DNA from 2 places in the Sediminibacterium sp. FW305-C-49 genome. Region 2 is predicted to be linked to the other one. Evidence: riboswitches for the same ligand, from Rfam matches in the RefSeq annotation. Region 2 holds a riboswitch; the other holds the start of a gene.

Region 1 (4,309 bases), 930 kb from region 2:
CCAAATAAGAGGGCACTCAATAATAGTGTAATGAGTATTGCTGTTTGTAGGCTTTTAGGCATATGTAGCTTTGTCCTGTTCACAAAGCGAAGAAAAGGAAAACGCTGCTAACCTGCAATTCTGTTTATGCTACACCGGCCAGTTCCAGGCTTTTTTTCTTGAGTTTAATGATATCCAGATTATCAATGATCGGATCATTGGTAAGAATAAGTGAAGTGTTGTTTTCTTTCCACCATTCTTCCCCTGTTAATTTGCTTACATGCAATACGCCTACCAGGTATTTTCTTTCAGCTTCTGCATGCCATTCTTCAATCCATTCAAAATCTTCACGTGGAATGTATTTCCAGTCATCAAAACTTACATACACTTTCAGGTAAAAATCGTTGGTCAGGGTATGTGGTTTGTGGTGGTAAAGTTTTTTGTATTCGTATTTATAATTGTAGCGTAAAGCAGCAATATCGCTTAATACGGCAGAAGCAGTAGGGAAACTGCCGGCCCCTTTTCCATAAAAGAACTGTTTATCTGCAAAACCGCTTTCAATAACCACACCATTATATTCATTTTTCACGAAAGAAAGTGGCTCATCCTGTTTTACAAATTGAGGCAATACAAAAGCGGCAACCGAACCGTTCTTTAATTTTTTAGCCTGGGCAATCAGTTTGATGTCGAGGTTTTTTTCCTTGGCCACCAATGCATCACTTAGCTGAATATTCTGGATACCACTGAAGAGTACGTCATTAGGGCTGGTAACAATACCATAAGCATGGTTCAGGAGGATAACCCATTTGTTAAGTGCATCATATCCTTCCACATCTAATTTCGGATTGCTTTCGGCAAAGCCTAATTGCTGAGCAAGTAGAAGAGCCGACTGGAAATCGAGCTTATCCTCAAACATTTTGGTCAGGATAAAATTAGTTGATCCATTAACAATGGCTTTGATAGAATGAAGCAGGTCATTATCGTAATATTCCTCCAGGTTCCTGATGACAGGGATGGAAGCACAGGCGGAAGATTCATATAAAAATGACTGGCCGGTTTGCGCCTGTATTTCGAGCAATTCAGGTAAATGTTCAGCAATCATTTTTTTGCTGGCACTGACTACCGATTTACCGTTGCGTAATGCAGTTGAAACAATCTCAAAAGCGGCATTGGCGTCATCAATTACTTCTACGATTACATTGATCTCAGGATCACTCAGTAACACTTGTCTGTCGGTCGTAAATAAATCAGCAGGAGCATCTCTTTTCTTAGCTGCATTCCTGATACATACTTTTTTGATGCTGGCTTTTAATGAAGGTGTTTGCTGTAATACTTTGTACAAGCCTTCACCTACTACGCCAAATCCAAATAATCCAATCGTTAACTGTTTGTGTGCTTCCATTGCTGTTTATGCTATAGTGTTTGTTGAATATTGTTGTTGTTTAGAATATACACGGTCAAATGTGTCTGAAAGATCAGCCACGAGGTCCTCTGGTTCTTCGAGTCCAATTGATAAGCGTATCAGACTGTCTGAAACACCTGCGGATCTTCTTTTCTCAGCCGGAATAGATTTGTGGGTCATATTAGCCGGATGTGATACTAGACTTTTAATTCCACCCAGGCTTTCTGCGAGTTTGAATAGTTTGGTAGCACTAACAAAATCAATGGCTGCCTGCGCTGTATCTTCTTTCAGGGAGAAAGAAACGATACCGCCAAAATTTTTGGACTGCTTTTTTGCAACTTCGTGATTGGGGTGTGTACTTAAACCCGGATAGTACACTTTATCAACTGCCGGGTGCGATTCCAGAAACTGGGCAACAGCAAGTGCACTACTGCAATGCTGGCGAATACGCAGGTGAAGTGTTTCAATACCACGAATCACCAGCCAGCTATCAAATGGCCCCAATATGGCACCACAGGCATTCTGTAAATATTTTAACCGGGCACCGATTTCTTGGTCTTTGGCTACTACAATACCGGCAATCAGATCGCTGTGTCCGCCCAGGTATTTGGTAGCGCTGTGAATCACAATATCAGCTCCCAATGAAAGAGGTTGTTGTAAGGCAGGTGTAGCAAAAGTATTATCTACGCAAAGTAAACAGCCATTGGCTTTGGCCACTTTAGCAATGGCCGCAATGTCTGAAATTTTTAAAGTAGGGTTGGTAGGCGTTTCCAGCCAGATCAGTTTGGTTTTTGGGGTAATGGCATCCACAATATTAGCTACATCACTAGTGTCTACATAATGTACTTTAATGCCAAACTGTTCATATACATTATTAAAAAGACGGAAAGCACCACCATAAATATCATCAACGGCAACAATTTCATCTCCGGTCTTCAGTAGTTTGATGACATTGTCGATGGCTGCAAGTCCGCTGGCAAATGCAAGGCCCACTTCACCATTTTCCAGTTCGGCAATTAACTTTTCTAGTGTGGCACGTGTGGGGTTTCCGCTACGGGCATAATCATAACCTTTGTTTACACCAGGTGCCTCCTGCACAAAAGTGGAAGTTTGGTAAATGGGTACGGCAATGGCACCGGTAAGTGGGTCAACCGGAATACTGTGAATCAGTTGTGTTGCGTTGCTCATGTTAAACAGTTTGCTTCTTTCCTGAGAAAGAAATGATGAATGTTGTTAATCAGTGTTTTTCGCAGCAACAAATCCTGAAGGAGAGTGAACTTACCGGCAGAGCATAAAAAAAGCTCACCCGGTAAGTCAGATGAGCTTGAACTATGTAGAACGGCGAACCGTTTTGAAATCAAACTTTTACTCTGACTTATCTCTTTCCGCCTGTGGCGGAATCGGATTTGGCACCTTCGTACCGCTGAGTAAGCGATATGGGTTGCCAAGGCATCATCGGGCCAATTCCCTCTGCCTTTCTTGATAAGTTGTTGTTGAAAGAACTGGTACAAAAGTAGGGTGCTGCCGATCAATTTACCAAATCTGTATAAAAAATAAATTTGTTAATTCTGTGAAACCTTTTGCTGTAAAGCGTTTCGTCGCATAAAATTTTTTCCTAACACTCGTTCGCTTGCAACAAAAAGGCTGACCGGATGTTCTTATCTTTACCTTTCAGCTATGGCAAAAAAGACTTCACAGGAGAATAAAACATCTCCTCCATCATTTCAGGAAGAGCAGATTTCTGTGTACGGCGCGCGGGAGCATAACCTGAAAAATATCGACATAAGCATTCCTAAAAATAAACTGGTTGTTTTCACGGGCGTAAGCGGAAGCGGTAAATCATCTCTCGCTTTCGATACCATATATAATGAAGGACAACGCAGGTACATGGAAAGTTTCAGTGCCTACGCACGCCAGTTTATGGGCGATATGGAGAGACCCGATGTAGATAAAATTACCGGGCTTTCACCTGTTATTTCCATCGAACAAAAAACAACCAATAAGAACCCGCGATCTACGGTTGGTACCGTTACAGAAGTATATGACTTTATGCGTTTGTTATTTGCACGGATTGGGGAAGCATATAGTTACAACACGGGGAAGAAGATGATCAAGTTCAGCGAGGAAGAAATCGTTGACAATATTTTTCAGAAATACAAACAGAAAAAAATCACTTTACTGGCGCCATTGATTCGTGGTAGAAAAGGTCATTATCGTGAGCTATTTGAAGATATCCGCAAAAAAGGATTTCTCAAAGTAAGGGTTGACGGTGAAGTAATTGATCTCACACCCAAATTGCAGGTAGACCGTTATAAAATCCATGATATTGAAGTGGTAATAGACCGTTTGCAGGTAACGGATGGTATGCGGGTAAGATTGAGTCAAAGTGTACAGCAGACCCTGAAAATGGGCAAAGACCTGATGTTCCTCCTCATCAATGATACCAGTAAAGTTGTACAGTATTCCAAACAACTGATGTGTGAAGAGACGGGGATTAGTTATGAGGAACCTTCACCCAATGCATTTTCATTTAATTCACCCTATGGCGCCTGCCCGGTTTGCAAAGGATTAGGCAATGTTTATTCGGTGAGTATGGAAGCGGTGATACCTGATCGTTCACTGAGTATAAAAGAAGGAGGTATTGCACCGTTGGGTGAGCAACGGGATGCCTACATGTTCAGAAACGTAGAAGTACTCGCAAAAAAGAATAAGATCAGCCTTGATAAGTCCATCAAAGAACTACCCGAAAAATCACTCAATATATTACTCTACGGAAATGCGGATGGTGTTACGGAAGAAATGGTAGATATGGATGAAGTAGCTACAGGAACACCTTATGAAGGTGTTTTTGAAGGTATTATTCCCATGCTCAAACGCTGGTTCACAGGAACGAGCAGCAGTGAGGCTTTAAGGGAATGGGTGGAACAA
Region 2 (4,309 bases):
GCTCTCTTCGTCAAAATAGAGCTTGTAATAATGCTTGCCACTCATTTCATCATATCCTTTTTCAATCAGGTCTTTTCTGCCGTGGATATATACGTGAAAGTTTTTGTCGAGCTTTAATACACTTTTAAAAATACGCTGCTGTTTTTTTACGGCTGCCAGATGAATATCGAAACTGTCTTCAATATTCACCTGTCTGGCTACTTCATATTGTTGTTTGTATTGGGTAAAGCTGTCAATCACTTCCGGATGATGTAATACTTCTTCCGCAAACTCCGTCAGGTTAAAAGATTCTTTGGAACTGAAGTATTCCATGCTGCGGTTCAGGTAATCGATCTGGTCACTTTTGCTGACATCAAATTTTTCATTCAATTCATTACTGATAAACAGTTTGCACATGCCCAGCGTATCATTTGTGTGGTGGTAGCTGTTGGCAGATCTGGTCACCTGTAAAAAATCAGAAACCCAGTATTGTGTGTCCTGTTTGTTGGTATTGTCTACCACGCAAACCACATAACCCTCTTCTCTGTTCTTTTTAAAAATCAAACAGCCTTTATCAAGTTTGTTGATGTTTACTCCATCTTCCGCAATCACTTCCCAGCTTTGACCATGCGGAAATACTTTTAAAAAGGTTTCCTTGGTTTCACTTTTGAATAAACCAATGGCATCCACATATTCGGTACCAAAAGGAACATTGCTGAAACGGGTAACATATAGTTCACCTTCTTTTACCCTTGCATGGGTGCTTTTCTGGTATAAAAAAGAAGCCAGTAAGGCAGATTGGGAAACAAAGCTTTTGGGATCATCAAAAATGCCATTCACATACTGGTACACTTCATTCAGCTCCAGGCTGCTGATATGGGTAAACTGGTATTGTTCATGTTCGTTAAAGGGTGAAAGAAAATACCTGGTGAGAAGACCTCTGACGATTTCATCGTTCAATGTTAAAGGGTTTACGGAGAGTTTCAATTCCTCACCCCTGGTAGGGTTACCCACTTTATGCAGGATCACCTGCTCTAATTGTACACTATCAATCTGAGTCATGCCGCAAAGTAAAACATCTCTTGCAGTTGGAGCAGGTTTTTGCTATTAGCTGTTAGGCGTTAGCAGTTGTTTAGAGGGTGTGCATGACTAGTGGTTTGTATCGGGTGGTTCACCGATTAATAAAAACCATCACTTTTAACAGTTAACCCTAACAGCCAATAGCTAATAGCTAACTGCTAACCCCCTAAATTGACATTTCTTTTACAAAAAAGTCTACTTATTTAGTAGGGAATATAATTTTCCCCCTATCTTTGTATTCGTTCTTATACATTCTTATCAAGAAAGGCGGAGGGAATTGGCCCTGTGAAGCCTTGGCAACCACTCTTATTTTATTGGAGCAAGGTGCCAAATCCGGTCCCGTCTCAGGCGGGATGAGATAAGTCAGTGTTCTTATACGTATACAGCAACTGTAATAATACAAGGCATTCTGACTGAGCATCGGGTGCCTTTTTTTATACCATGTCTGGAACGATTTAACTGAGCGTATGCAATTCAACAAAATGACACCATTATCAATGATTCACAACAGATGCTGTTGTTGTACCTGTAAATAGGTTACTGATACTTGCCTGCCCGCTTTCATCGATCCAAACAAAAATTATGTCACAAGTTCTCCATAGCAGCATAGCTGCGGATTTACAGCAAAAACTCCGGGACTATTCTCCTAAAGAAGCCATTGCTTTTCTGGCAGAAGCTTATCCGGATGCGGTTACTTTTTCCACCAGTTTCAGTTACGAGGACCAGGTGATTACAGATATTATACAAACCAATCATTTACCGGTATCCTTGTTTACACTCGATACAGGTCGTCTTTTTCCTGAAACCTATAGTACCTGGAGCCGCACACTGGAATTTTATAAAACCAGTATCAAAGCATATTACCCGGATGCACAGGCATTGTCTGCATACATTGAAACCAATGGTCCCAATGCCTTTTACGATTCACCGGAACTGAGATCAGCCTGTTGTAATATCCGGAAAGTCATACCCCTGAAAAAAGCATTATCAGGCAATGCCATCTGGATCACAGGTCTGCGGGCAGAACATTCACCTGCAAGGCAGGACCTTACATCGATTGAATGGGATGCATCGAACCAGATCATAAAATATCACCCCTTACTTAGCTGGACAACAGAAGAAGTAAAACAATATATCCATCAGAAAGCCATTCCATATAATCCTTTACACGACAAAGGTTTTGTGAGTATTGGTTGTGCACCTTGTACAAGGGCCATTAAACCGGGAGAGGATTTCAGGGCAGGTCGCTGGTGGTGGGAAGACAATAGCAAAAAAGAATGCGGATTGCATTCACATGAAATGAGCCATAACAAATCATGATAACAACAGAAATATTTATTGGCGAATTGCATGTGGCCAACATCAATAGAAATAAACACATGAAAACTTAAAAAAAGCAGAAGCATGAGTGCGTACAGATTAGATTATCTCGATCAGCTCGAATCGGAAGCCATACATATACTGCGCGAAGTGGCTGGCCAGTTTGAAAAACCGGCTTTATTGTTTAGTGGCGGTAAAGATTCCATTACGCTGGTGCACCTGGCTTTGAAAGCATTTCGTCCGGGTAAGTTTCCTTTCCCACTGGTGCATATTGATACAGGCCATAATTTTCCCGAGGCTTTACAGTTCAGAGATGAGCTGGCAGCCACAATTGGAGAAAAATTAGTGGTACGAAAAGTGGAAGATACCATCAAGTCAAGACAGCTCACTGAACCCAAAGGAAAATTTGCCAGCAGAAATGCTTTACAGACCTACACTTTACTCGATACGATAGAGGAATTTGGTTTTGATGCCTGTATCGGCGGTGCGAGACGTGATGAAGAAAAAGCGAGGGCCAAGGAAAGAATATTTTCAGTGAGAGATGAGTTTGGTCAGTGGAACCCCAAACTGCAACGCCCCGAATTATGGAACACTTATAACGGCCGAATCAGCAAAGGAGAAAATGTACGCGTGTTCCCCATCAGTAACTGGACGGAACTGGATATATGGAATTATATCAGGCGAGAAAATATTGCATTGCCTTCCATCTACTTTGCGCATGAGCGTACCGTGTTGGAACATGAGGGACAGCTTATTGCTTTATCTGAATTCATACAACTGGATGATACAGATTCGGTGGTTACCAAAAAAGTACGATACCGCACAGTGGGTGATATGACCTGTACCGCTGCAGTGGAATCAAATGCTTCCGGTATTGATGATATCATCAGGGAAATCACCGCAACTAAAACCAGTGAACGTGGTGAAACAAGAATTGATGATAAAGTAAGCGAAGCGGCAATGGAAGACAGAAAAAAGAATGGTTATTTCTAAAACAAAACAAATGGACTTACTCCGATTTATAACAGCAGGTAGTGTAGATGACGGGAAATCGACCCTGATAGGCCGTTTATTGTTCGACAGTAAATCGATCATGATCGATCACCTTGAAGCACTGGAAAAACAAAGTAAAAACAAGGAAGATGGTGAGATTGATCTCGCACTGCTTACCGATGGTTTAAGAGCCGAAAGAGAACAGGGCATTACCATTGATGTGGCCTATAAATATTTTGCTACCCCCAAACGGAAATTTATCATCGCCGATGCACCTGGTCATATCCAGTACACCCGGAACATGGTAACGGGCGCATCCAACTCCGATCTTGCTATTATTCTCATCGATGCAAGACATGGTGTGGTTGAACAAACAAGAAGACACTCCATCATTGCTTCATTGTTAAATATCCCGCATATAGTGGTGGCCATTAATAAAATGGACCTGGTGCAATACTCGCAGGATGTGTACAATAATATTGTGATTGATTATGCAGAAGTAGCCAAAAAACTGGGGTTGAAAGATGTACGTTATATCCCTATCAGCGCATTGAATGGAGATAATATTGTAGAGAAGACAGTAGCACTTGGCTGGTACGAAGGTCCTTCCTTGCTCGATATTCTTGAGACGGTAGAACTTGACAATGATATCGACTTAGTAAGAGCCCGTTTTCCGGTACAATATGTTATACGCCCGCAAACAGAAGAACTGCACGATTACCGGGGCTATGCCGGGAAAATCAACAGCGGGATCTACAAAAAAGGAGACCCGGTAACCATATTACCAGCCGGCACCAGCAGCACCATCAAAGCCATTGAGCATAATGGCAAAGAAGTGGATGAAGCATTTGCACCGCAAAGCGTTGTGATACATCTTGAAGATGATATTGATATCAGCCGTGGCGACCTGATTGTTAAAAAAGAGCACCAGCCCAAA

What was found. A riboswitch is a leader RNA that binds a small molecule or an ion and turns the genes downstream of it on or off. The one in region 2 is predicted to bind S-adenosylmethionine.
Region 1: linked by a shared signal. The riboswitch ahead of ACH3Z1_RS00255 (trans-sulfuration enzyme family protein) and the one ahead of ACH3Z1_RS04140 (phosphoadenylyl-sulfate reductase) in region 2 are both predicted to bind S-adenosylmethionine.

Annotation. Positions count from the first base shown of each region.
Region 1 is NZ_JBIQXS010000001.1:65,895-70,203, reverse strand. Features, by position in the region: gene ACH3Z1_RS00265 (phosphatase PAP2 family protein) at 1-62, opposite strand, end outside; gene ACH3Z1_RS00260 (homoserine dehydrogenase) at 125-1,381, opposite strand; gene ACH3Z1_RS00255 (trans-sulfuration enzyme family protein) at 1,388-2,569, opposite strand; SAM riboswitch class I at 2,754-2,870, opposite strand; gene uvrA (excinuclease ABC subunit UvrA) at 3,059-4,309, shown strand, end outside.
Region 2 is NZ_JBIQXS010000001.1:993,759-998,067, reverse strand. Features, by position in the region: gene ACH3Z1_RS04145 (nucleoid-associated protein) at 1-1,041, opposite strand, end outside; SAM riboswitch class I at 1,312-1,424, shown strand; gene ACH3Z1_RS04140 (phosphoadenylyl-sulfate reductase) at 1,642-2,379, shown strand; gene cysD (sulfate adenylyltransferase subunit CysD) at 2,464-3,372, shown strand; gene ACH3Z1_RS04130 (sulfate adenylyltransferase subunit 1) at 3,383-4,309, shown strand, end outside.